3 regions of the Marisediminitalea sp. genome follow, and region 1 is predicted to be linked to each of the others. Evidence: predicted binding sites of a transcription regulator. Region 1 holds the regulator's gene; each other region holds the start of a gene.
What was found. Region 1 encodes FliA, which starts transcription of late flagellar genes. Its sites were predicted from a motif close to CTAAAGNTNNNNNNNNNNNNGCCGATA; they were not measured.
Positions count from the first base shown of each region.

Region 2: a site for FliA is predicted at 2,422-2,448, ahead of AC4MRN_RS07510 (flagellin N-terminal helical domain-containing protein). Genes of this name have one in related genera too.
Region 3: a site for FliA is predicted at 1,927-1,953, ahead of AC4MRN_RS03200 (DUF5610 domain-containing protein). Genes of this name have one in related genera too.

Region 1 covers NZ_CFIDRX010000047.1:2,215-6,091, reverse strand. Annotated here, with positions in the region: gene AC4MRN_RS08240 (chemotaxis protein CheA) at 1-968, opposite strand, end outside; gene AC4MRN_RS08235 (protein phosphatase CheZ) at 981-1,733, opposite strand; gene cheY (chemotaxis response regulator CheY) at 1,769-2,152, opposite strand; gene AC4MRN_RS08225 (RNA polymerase sigma factor FliA) at 2,212-2,940, opposite strand; gene AC4MRN_RS08220 (MinD/ParA family protein) at 2,943-3,803, opposite strand; gene flhF (flagellar biosynthesis GTPase FlhF) at 3,800-3,877, opposite strand, start outside.
Region 2 covers NZ_CFIDRX010000040.1:17,351-21,227, forward strand. Annotated here, with positions in the region: gene AC4MRN_RS07505 (flagellin N-terminal helical domain-containing protein) at 301-1,128, opposite strand; gene AC4MRN_RS07510 (flagellin N-terminal helical domain-containing protein) at 1,478-2,302, opposite strand; gene AC4MRN_RS07515 (hypothetical protein) at 2,557-3,489, shown strand; gene flgL (flagellar hook-associated protein FlgL) at 3,476-3,877, opposite strand, start outside.
Region 3 covers NZ_CFIDRX010000012.1:42,359-46,235, reverse strand. Annotated here, with positions in the region: gene AC4MRN_RS03205 (RNA recognition motif domain-containing protein) at 126-590, shown strand; gene AC4MRN_RS03200 (DUF5610 domain-containing protein) at 646-1,896, opposite strand; gene trmA (tRNA (uridine(54)-C5)-methyltransferase TrmA) at 2,074-3,168, shown strand; gene fabR (HTH-type transcriptional repressor FabR) at 3,183-3,791, opposite strand.

The sequences.
Region 1 (3,877 bases):
GGAGCAGGCTTTTCAGGCGCTTTTGACGCAGGCGTCGGCTTCGCTTCGTTTTCTACCTTAACCCGAGGTTTTTCGGCAGGTGCAGGTTTTGCGGCTTCAGCGGCTTTTGTCTCGCCCGGGCCTTTGCCCTGTCCGTGTAACTGATCAAGTAACGCTTCAAACTCATCGTCGGTAATTTCATCATCACCGCCAGCTGGCGTAGCCGCTGGTGCTGCAGCAGGCGCTGGCGCGCTAGGCGCTTCAGCTTCACCGCTAAACTTACCTTTGCCGTGAAGTTCGTCCAGCAGCGCTTCGAATTCGTCGTCGGTTATATCATCGTCACCAGCAGGTGCAGCACTAGCTGCAGGCGCAGGTTTTGCGGCTGGCTTTTCTTTGGTTTCGTTCTTACCCGGCGCGCCACCCGTACCGTGAAGTTCGTCTAACAGTGCTTCAAATTCGTCTTCGGTGATATCGTCGATAACACCAGACGTGTCGCTTGTTGCACTCTCGGTTTCCTCGGGCTCTTCTTCCAGCTCGAAGGTTTCCTCAACAGCAGGCGCTTCAGAGGCGGCACCGTCAAAAATATTTTCGTCAGCCGTTTCGGGATGGCTCAGCTTGTGGAGGATATCTACCAGGTTGGCGTCTGCCGGCTCTAGCGGCTCACGCAGTTTTACTTTTTCGAACATCTCTACGACAACATCCGTTGCCTGTAGAATCACGTCCATTAATTCTGGTGTCAGCGAGCGCTGTCCGTTTCGCATGACGTCAAAGACATTTTCAGCGCCGTGACAAATTTCAACTAACTCGGTTAGTGACAAGAAACCAGCGCCACCTTTCACCGTGTGATAACCACGGAATATGGCATTGAGCAGATCTTTGTCTTCTGGGTTGTTTTCCAGATCTACCAGTTGCTCTTGTAATTGTTCGAGGATCTCTCCGGCTTCAACCAGAAAATCCTGCAAAATATCTTCATCGACATCAAAAGACATGCACCCGCTCCCCTAGAACCCTAAGCTGGACAAAAGGTCGTCAACATCATCCTGACCAGATACCACGTCATCACGGGTCTCTGCATCAATAATCGGTCCTTCAGCTTTGATTTCATCGTTATCGGCTTGTTTAGTGGAAGCTTTGACGTTTTTCGTCACTTCTGAACCACCAAACACTGTCAGCATGTGAACCAGACTATCTTCAACTTCTTTGACCAACTCGATAACCCGGCGAATAACCTGACCAGTCAGGTCCTGGTAACCCTGTGCCATAAGCACCTCAGTGAGTAACGACATGAGGCGATCTGCATTTTTGGACGAATTTTCCAGAAAAGTATCCAGGTCCAGGCACAATGATTTGAATTCTCCGAGCTCGATTTCACGATTCATCAGCTTTTTCCACTCAGGCAAAACACTGTCGATTTGCTCTTTCATGGTTTCCACAATTGGCATACTGTTTTCAACAGCGTCCATTGTAGTATTAGCCGCTTTTTCAGTTTCTTCAATAACGTAAGTCAATCGGCTTTGTGCGTCAGGGATGTCTTCGTTAGCGAGGCCAGCAATACGCTCGTCTAATTGGAAATTATTCAGCGCACTGTGTAATTGGCGGGTAAGCTTGCCTACTTCGGCAAATAACTCGACAGACTCTTTCATTGCCACGGCATCAAGCAATGCATTGGCTGATTCGTCATCTCCGTTCTCCAGAAATACGACCAACTGCTTTGCTTCTTCCAGAGTCATCGGAACTTTTCTGTTTTCTGTCATCCAGTTATCCTCAGGCGGTTAAACACTTAACTGGATTAACCCAAGCGTTCAAAGATCTTTTCTAGTTTTTCTTTTAGTGTTGCAGCAGTGAATGGCTTAACGACGTAACCGTTAACACCGGCCTGTGCGGCGGCAACAATCTGTTCTTTCTTCGCTTCTGCGGTAACCATCAAAACAGGTAAATGCTTCAACTTGTCGTCGGCGCGAATAGCGCGCAACAAATCGATTCCCTGCATCCCGGGCATGTTCCAATCAGTGACTACGAAGTCAAAATCGCCTTGCTGTAACATAGGCAGCGCCGTGCTGCCATCGTCGGCTTCCTGAATATTGGAAAAGCCCAGGTCTTTGAGTAAGTTTTTGATAATTCGTCTCATTGTAGAAAAATCATCTACAACAAGAATTTTCATATTCTTATCCAAAATTGCCTCCAGTGAGGATAGTCATATTGTTAGTATAGTTATACGAATCCGTATAGATGTTACTCACCAGTCCGCCAGGACTTCATACGAGCTTTTAATTTTAACATCGCCTGACTGTGAATCTGGCTCACTCTGGACTCACTGACTTCGAGAACTTCACCTATCTCGCGCAGGTTAAGTTCTTCATCGTAGTACAGAGACAACACTATAGCTTCACGTTCCGGTAATGTAGTAATAGCATGCGCCAGCGCTTTTTGAAATGCGCCTTGCATTAAATCATCTAATGGCGCATCGGAACCACGCGAATCTTCCGTGGTAATAACATCTTCCGACACACCTAAATCTTCGATACCGACCAGTTTACCTGCATTTACTTCAGACAACATCTGGTGGTATTCCGCCAGGCTGACATTGAGTTTTTCTGCAATGTCCACATCCCGGGCGTCGCGACCCGTTTCTCTTTCTACCTGCGCTATCGCCTCAGAAATCGCCCGGCCGTTTTTGTGTACTGAACGCGGCGTCCAGTCGCCTTTTCTAATTTCGTCGAGCATGGCTCCACGAATACGAATCCCTGCAAAGGTTTCAAAACTGGCGCCTTTGCTGCCGTCAAAATTCTTGGCGGCTTCCAGCAGGCCAATCATGCCTGCCTGAATTAAATCATCAACAATAACACTGGATGGCAAGCGCGCCATTAAATGATGGGCGATACGTTTAACTAATGAAGCGTGTCGCTCAACCAGCTGCGCTTTATCTATTTGTTGTTGATACGCTGCTGCTCTGCTATTCACACTCAGTTACCTGCCACCTTACCTGCAACCAGTTGTTCTACGAAAAACTCTAAATGGCCACCTGGCTGTGCCGGGATTGGCCATCCCGCAGCTTTGGTCGCTAACTGGCTTATTGCTACTGCTGCCGGTGATGCCGGGAACGCATCAACAATGGCACTTTGCTTGCGAACCGCACGCCGGATATTCTCGTCGAACGGCACGGTCGCCACTAATTCTAATGCAACATCCAGAAAACGCCCGGTTACTTTTGACAATTTACTGAATAATTCTTGCCCTTCCCGCACATCGCGCACCATATTAGCCACAATTTTAAAGCGGAATACGCCGTAGTCCCGGTTGAGAATTTTGATCAACGCGTAGGCATCTGTTAACGAGGTAGGCTCGTCGCACACAACCACCAGGATATCCTGTGACGCCCGGGCAAAGCTCAGTACCATGTCTGAGATACCCGCCGCTGTGTCCACTATGAGCACGTCAACCTGGGAGCGCAATTCACTAAACGCGCGAATTAATCCCGCGTGCTGCGTGGGAGACAACTCAGTCATTGACTGCGTGCCTGACGTTGCTGGCGCAATTTTAATACCATGAGGCCCGGTTACCAGCACTTCGTCTAGAGTACATTCGCCAGACAATACGTGGGACAGGTTTTTCTCTACCCTTAACCCTAACATCACGTCGACGTTAGCCAGGCCAAGGTCGGCATCCAATACCATTACCCGTTTGCCCTGCTTTGCCATTGCAATAGCGGTATTCAGGGTAATGTTGGTTTTCCCTACGCCACCTTTACCGCCGGTTACGGCGATAACTTTGATTAATCGAGATTGATTCATCTTTCTTAAGCTACTCGCTTGGTCTTCAATCATACTGCCTGTGCTGAATTTACTGCTGTATTCCCATTAGTATGATTCAATCCATACTTTTTATAAAGCTTTGCTGC
Region 2 (3,877 bases), on a different contig from region 1:
AAAGCTCTTGCTGGCGGCAGGTATGATGTTCAGACCTCATACCTCTCACTACCTCCTGGCTTCATTCCTGTCAGTCGGCAGCTTAGCTCAACACACAAAACCCACTGGTTTTGTCATTTAGCTTTAACCAAATACCACGTTGTCTTGCAAATACACTCTACTCACCGGTCGATTGCAGTCTGCCCCCACATATTGCAACTCGACCGTTTTTCTTATTTTCTACTCATCGTTATTCGATTATCGACTGCAGTCTGCCCCCGCATTTTTACAGTCTTGAGCATCATCATGCGTTCACTCTGATTATTGCAGTAGCTGCAATGCCGCTTGTGGACGTTGATTTGCCTGGCTAAGTACCGTAGTACTCGCCTGCTGGATAATCTGCCAGCGTGTCAGTTCTGCCGTTTCGGTGGCAAAATCTGTATCCCGAATCCGTGACCGTGCAGCCGACGCATTCTCGGAAATATTACTTAAGTTTCTGATAGTTGACTGAAAACGGTTTTGTACCGCACCCAGGTCTGCCCGCTTGGCATCGATGGCGGAAATGGCCGAGTCGATGATAGGAAGCGTTGCTGAAGCTTGCGCCGCAGTCAGAACACTGGCGTCAGAACCGTTTGTCAGACCAGAGAAGCCGTAGCCCCCTGTCCGGGACAGGTTAAAGCTAATAAATTGACCGGCCTGCGCACCCACCAGGAATGCGGTAGAAAAAGTGCCTGTCAAAATATCGCCACCAGCAAACTGTGAAGTTGCCGCAATACGACTAATTTCCAGTTTCAGTGCTGATACTTCTTTTTGAAGTGCTAAGCGGTCTGCAGACGTGTTAATACCGTTTTGTGCCTGGATAGCCAGAACACGGATACGTTGCAGTGCAGTGGTGATTTCTTGCATAGCGCCTTCAGCGACCTGAGCAAGAGAAATACCGTCATTGGCATTACGAACAGCCTGATCAAGACCCATGATTTGAGACGTGATCCGATCTGATATTTGCAATCCAGCCGCGTCATCTTTGGCGCTGTTAATCCGGAAACCGGAAGACAAACGCTCAAAAGCGGTACTCAAATGCAAATTTGAGGTAAATAGTTGCCGCTGAGCATTCAGCGACGACACATTCGTGCTAACATATAAGCTCATTTTTTAATCTCCTAACGATTTTGTATTACCCAGGTTTTTATTGTTTTTGTTAACCTGGTTTGGTCGATCATGTTGTTATTATTGGGGCGATCAACCTGGCACTTTTGCGTATTTATTATTTTTGTTCGCAGTGCCTTTGTAATAGTTATCGTGCAGGCAGGAGAAATCCTTTAGCCTTTTTTTACTAAATTTTTTTAAGCTTATTTTTCAGTTAGTTAGAATCAATAAAGCGCCGGACTTTCGTCCGGCTTTTGCTCTTTTTGAAGAGAGTGAGCTTACTCTCTGCTGTCAGGTGGATACCTGGTTCACTACCTCCTGGCCCCATTCCCTGACTTAGGAATCATCTCGATTAACCTAATAACTGCAACGCACTTTGCGGACGCTGATTCGCCTGCGACAGTACCGTGGTACTTGCCTGCTGAATAATCTGGTTACGCGTCAGAGCAGCGGTTTCTGCAGCGAAGTCGGTATCTTTGATACGCGAACGTGCGCCAGAAACGTTTTCAGAAATGTTACTCAGGTTACGAATAGTAGACTGGAAGCGGTTTTGCAATGCACCTAACTGAGCGCGCTGAGCACCAATTGCAGAGATTGCAGCGTCTACCGCAGTCAGCGCTGATGTTGCAGCAGCGAACGACGATACCGACACTGTACCTACGCCCAGACCCGATGCGCCGAAGCCACCAGAACGAGACAGGTTTACAGAGATGGTTTGGCCGCCATTGGCGCCTACCAGGAAGTTTGCAGAGTAACCGCCGGTCAGAATATCTAGTCCACCGAACTGGGTATCGGTTGAAATACGCGACAACTCAGCAACCAGCGCTGTAACTTCCTGCTGAAGCGCTACGCGGTCTGCAGACGAGTTAATGCCGTTTTGTGACTGTACCGCAAGCTGACGGATACGCTGCAATGCGTTTGTCGTCTCAGACAAAGCACCTTCAGCAGTTTGCGTTAATGAAATGGCGTCGTTGGCATTTCGTACGGCTTGGTTCAGACCTTGGATCTGAGAAGTCATACGATCGGTAATTTGAAGACCTGCCGCATCGTCAGACGCACGGTTAATGCGGAATCCTGATGACAGACGCTCGAAAGACGTGCTCAAAGCATTAGAAACATCGAACAACTGGCGTTGCGCGTTTATTGCAGACACGTTGGTATTGACGTACAAAGACATAAGTCTCTCCTACACTCTCAATCCAGCTAGAGCTGGCTGCCGGGATCTCCGGCGTTACATTGTATTAGTAGTCATCAAAACCTGAGGGGTAATTGATGAACTGGCTCTCTCAAGTCCTTTATCGACATTGTTGAAATTCCCTTTAATAAAATTTTTAAAAAAACTTTTGTGGCTATCGGGTGGCGTTATACTGAGGAGGAGATGAAACAGGTGGACTTGTTCGCGGTAATACGGTTTATATGCCAGGTGTAAATGTGAAAATTCAATTAGATAACGTCAAGCGGATCTGTCACGGATTCACCCACAATGCGTTTGGCGACACAGTAATATTTAACGATCATATTTTTATTTGCTATCGCGCTGGCTGCGACCATATGTCGGAAGATGGACGTGTCATTGTCTTGCAATGCTCACTGACGGGCAAACGGATATCTCAATCAACGTTGCATTTACCCAATACTGATCTGCGGGACCCGCATTTTTGCCTCGATGGTAAGACGCTGCGATTACTTGCACACACCCGCTATATTCCGTCGAACCCGAAAGCCGAAACAGTTAGCTGGTTTTCCAATGGCAATAATGTCTGGTCTGGCGTTCATTTTCCTGGCCCAAGAGGTTGGTGGCTTTGGCGCGCACAAGTACACAAAGGTCGCAGTTGGGGAATCGGCTATTTACGGCAAGCCAACCAGTTAAATCTGTACAGTGGACAGTTGCGAGGCCGCATGGAAATTGTCTCTGAAGCCATCCTTTCTCAACAAAAACACGGTCTGGGTTATCCAAACGAGAGTGATTTACGCTTTACCTCCGATAGCACCCTGGTGACTGTCGTCCGCCGTGATGCCGACAGTTTTACCGCCCAACTCGGCATTAGTAAGCCGCCCTACCGTCGTTGGCAGTGGAAAGATCTGGGTGTGTATATTGGCGGGCCGGCCATGCTGCTGATTGATGATGAGTCAGCACTGGTGGCAGGGCGATACTGGGACGGAAAAACACTGCACACCCGATTATGGCTGTTAGACACGGTTACAGGCAAACTTACTACGCTCAGCGTGTTGCCAAGCGGAGGTGACAACGGTTACCCCGGCCTTGCAATTCATGACAACACATTACTCATGAGTTACTACTCGTCGCATGTCGACAACCAAAGCCGCATGTACCTGGCCACATTCAAAATCAGAGGTAGTTAAACAGACTCAAGTTGGAAATTTTAGGGAAAGTCGACAGCGCAGCAGTTAGTGCAGCTTCCTGCTTAGCAAACTCGGCAGACGCTTCGGCATAATCAACGTCCTGAATGGCAGAACGTGCGTCTTTGGTTGCCACTTCTAAATCCAGATTGGTTTCATACACGGATTCTGCGACGTTCAGTCTTGCACCTATCGATGATACTTCGAAGCCGATCTTCTCAAGTGCATTATCGATACCGACCAAGGCATCGCTCAGCCCTTCGCGGAAGTCTTCATCGCTGACGTTTTCGTTATCCAGAATCCCTTCCAGTTCATGCAGCGTTTGCGCAATATTTTTCTTTTCCGGCGCATCTAACTGGAAGTTAAGCGTTGACCCGGTTGTGCCGGTTAA
Region 3 (3,877 bases), on a different contig from region 1:
ACAATTCTCGATTATTTAAGCATCAAAGCAAGGAATTTGTGAATCAATATTGTTCATTTTGTTATAAATGAGTAAAATTTCCGATGCAAACCTATTCTCTATAACAATATTATTAAGGTAGCATTATGAAAGTCAGCTTAATGCAATGTGTTTTGATCAGTCTCGTTCTGGCACTTGTTGGTTTCCTTTTCACTCATCAGTTTCCTTTAGATGCGTACACACCGGCAGTGGTAGCGGGTTCTTTATTAGTTAGCGGTATCGTTACACCATGGATAGCTTCGCTGTTAGCTACGAGTAAACCAGTATCATCTTCCTCTGACACAGTAATGGATGACAATGTCTCAACGCTTTACGTGGGTAACCTACCGTATAAAGCAAACGAAGATGCAGTAAAGGCCTATTTTGAAAATCATATTCGGGTTCAATCTGTCCGTTTAATGAAGGATAAGAAAACCGGAAAACGAAAAGGCTATGGATTTATTGAGGTGGTCGATGGCGATGTAGACGCTATCATCGGTCAGTTTAATGATTCTGTTTTCCAGGACAGAACATTGAAGGTCAGGCCGGCGAAAGACAAAGTTCCCGGTTAATCCTTTCCAAACTTTTCTTCCATAAATACTAAGCCCCCAATTGGGGGCTTATTTTTTAGTTAGTTTGGGTGTTGTCAGTTGGCTTACTATTAAACTGATGGAAGCGATTTATCGCTGACACCACATCCGGAACATGGACATCTGTCATTTGATTGATCACCCCGTTGATCATTTTTGAGTAATCGGTACCTACTTCGAGTGTCTTGTCTAACAGGTCCTGCATAGACTTCAATTGTTCTACGTAAGCTTTTAATGGCTCTAACTGTTTACGCAGAGCTTCTTTGTTATCTACTTCACTCTCGTTTTGTTGGTAGGCCGAAATTTTCTCACTGACTTGCTTGCGGTCCAACTGTAAAGAAAATCCTGCCAACTCTTTTTCGTCAAACCCTAGCTCAAGGGCTTTATTGAAAGCAGATTCCAAATCGCCATCGAAGAACGAACGACTTACATCGGTAATTTGTTTTAACAAATCACTGATCGCTGTCAACTCACCTTCGTCTAAGTCGCCTTTAACCGCAAAGCTCACCCCGCTGTATTCGGTATACTGCAAAGACTGGTTATAACTGAACGACGCTGAATCTGAAGTTGACGACGTGCCGCTTCCTGTATTTATTGGCGCATTATAAGTGTAGGAAGCATTGTAGCTAACTTGTCTGGCCTGACCGAAATACAAAGAGACTTCATCGCCGTCTTTGGTTCTTATAACCAGGCCCGCCTGCTCAGCATTCATGTTCTGCGCGAATAGCTGTTGGGCCATAATACCTGAAGCCGCTTCACTTTTGCCCAGGACTTCATCTTCCAGTTCATTTATGCCATTTCCGATAGCCTCACGGCTTTTTTCTATGCCTTGCGAAATCTCGCTGTTCATGAGCCCGGCAAGATCTTTTTGCGCCATCGCGATACCTTTAGCGACACCGCTGCGAGCTTGTCCAATCAGGTCGGTTAACGTTTCGTCATCGGCACCACTTTTCGCGGCTCCACGCACTACACCGCCAACGAATTTCAGTACGTTGTTGGCTACGGTTTCAAAATCAAATAGTGATTTAGATGCCTCTGGCGCCGCATTAGTATACTGACTATTGTCAAAACGACGCTCGTTCACCACCACATTCTGTTCCATGGCGGTCACCACCACTTTATTCGACACGGCAGTTTGTGAAACGCTTAGCTGAACAGACTGTGTGGATTGCTGAAACTCACGCGCCTGGCGCAAGCCTTCTTGCTGAAGCTGTTTGTTTAAGCTTGTTCTGGGACTCTCAACTTTCCCAGGATCACTCTTTCCAGCTGGAATTGAATCAACTGTCATAATAAAAACCCTCTCTCACCTCATAGATCTTATCGGCGAGTTTGTGAGTTTATTTAGCGTCCTTTCACTATTTTCGCTTATTTTTTAAACTACCGTAAAATAGCAGAAGCGTGAAAGTGGAAGTTTTGACAAAACTCACTACAATGCCGCCTTTAATTGTAGGGGGAATTTAAGACTATGCAGGCAAATATGCAGAAAGACTATCAGGCACAGCTCGACAATAAAGCAAATACGTTGTCCGCTATGCTAGCTCCTTACTACCGCGACGATCTTGATGTATTCGCTTCGCCACCCCAGCATTATCGTATGCGTGCAGAATTCCGCGTATGGCATGAAGGCGATGACCTCTACCACATCATGTTTGATCAGACGACTAAGCAAAAGTACCGGGTAGATGCATTCCCACCAGCATCAGAAACAATCAACGCACTAATGACGCGCGTACTGGAACTCATTACTCCGTCTGAAGTGTTGCGTAAAAAGTTGTTTCAGATTGATTACCTGAGCGGCCTATCAGGCCAGTGTGTGATCAGTTTACTTTACCATCGCCAGCTCGATGACACTTGGGAGCAAGCCGCCAACGACATGCGCGAGACACTGAATCAGACATTTAATGTCAGTGTGATAGGCCGTGCCCGAAAGCAAAAAAGAATAATCGGTAATGACTTTATTATTGAGTCACTGCCAGTAAACGGTAAAACCTATCAATTCAAACATATCGAAAACAGCTTTACGCAACCCAACGCTGAAGTTAACTGTAAGATGCTGGAATGGGCCATTTCACAGTCGAAGCCGTTATCTGGCGATCTACTGGAGCTTTACTGTGGTGCGGGTAACTTCTCCATTCCATTGGCAAGTGAATTTGACTCTGTTGTAGGCACAGAAATCGCCAAGCCGTCGGTTGAAGCGGCGCAATACAATATTGCGGTTAACAATATCGATAACGTGCAAATTGCACGCTTGTCCAGCGAAGAATTCGTTCAAGCGATGGAAGGCAAACGCGAGTTTGAGCGTCTGAAAGGCATAGACTTAACCAGCAAGAATTTTACTACCGTATTGGTCGACCCACCCCGGGCCGGATTAGACCCTGATACGTTGGCCATGATCAGCCAGTTCGAGCACATTATCTATATCTCATGTAACCCAAACACGCTGGTCGATAATTTGTCGGCATTATCGAAAACCCATGAAGTTACGCGGGCCGCTTTATTTGATCAGTTCCCGTTTACCGATCACATGGAATCCGGCGTCTTTTTGCGACGCAAGAAGTGATTCACACGGCCCGGTTAGTCGGGCCACTTTTGCCAAAAAGCCAAACTGCCTAACTGAATAAAGCGCAATTGCTTCTTCACTCTTTCACTGATAGCGGCTTTCAATATCGCGTCAGCTTCCAATGCATCTGCACCGGCGCTGAAGACTAATCGCACCATGGCCTCAGCCTGGAGCACGGCAATATCGTGTGGGATTTTGAGTTGCTCGATAATGTAATCACTCAACTCATCGGTGAAATGCTGGATCTCTCTCGAAACCGCCAGACGATAGGCCGCTGACGTACCTGTGTGTTCGCGCAGGAGCAATCGAAACACATTGCTGCTGGCTGTAATGAACTCCATAAACGTATCAACCGACGTATCAATAACGCCGCCACCCGACGCAATACGTCGGCGAGCCTGACGCATTAACTGACGCAATGCTAACCCGGCCTCATCAACTAACGTCAGACCCAATTCGTCCATATCCTTAAAATGGCGATAAAACGACGTAGGGGCAATACCCGCTTCCCGAGCGACTTCGCGCAAACTTATAGCCGATAATGTGCGGTTTTCGTTAAGCAGTTGAAATGCCGCATCAATTATACTTTGGCGCGTTTTTAATTTCTGTTCCTGGCGACTCAACAGCAGTCCTCTCTTTATTCTTAGGGTTAATATTACCCCTATTTTCCTTGCGAAACACGCGATTTGAGGCTAAATTAGCGTACAGT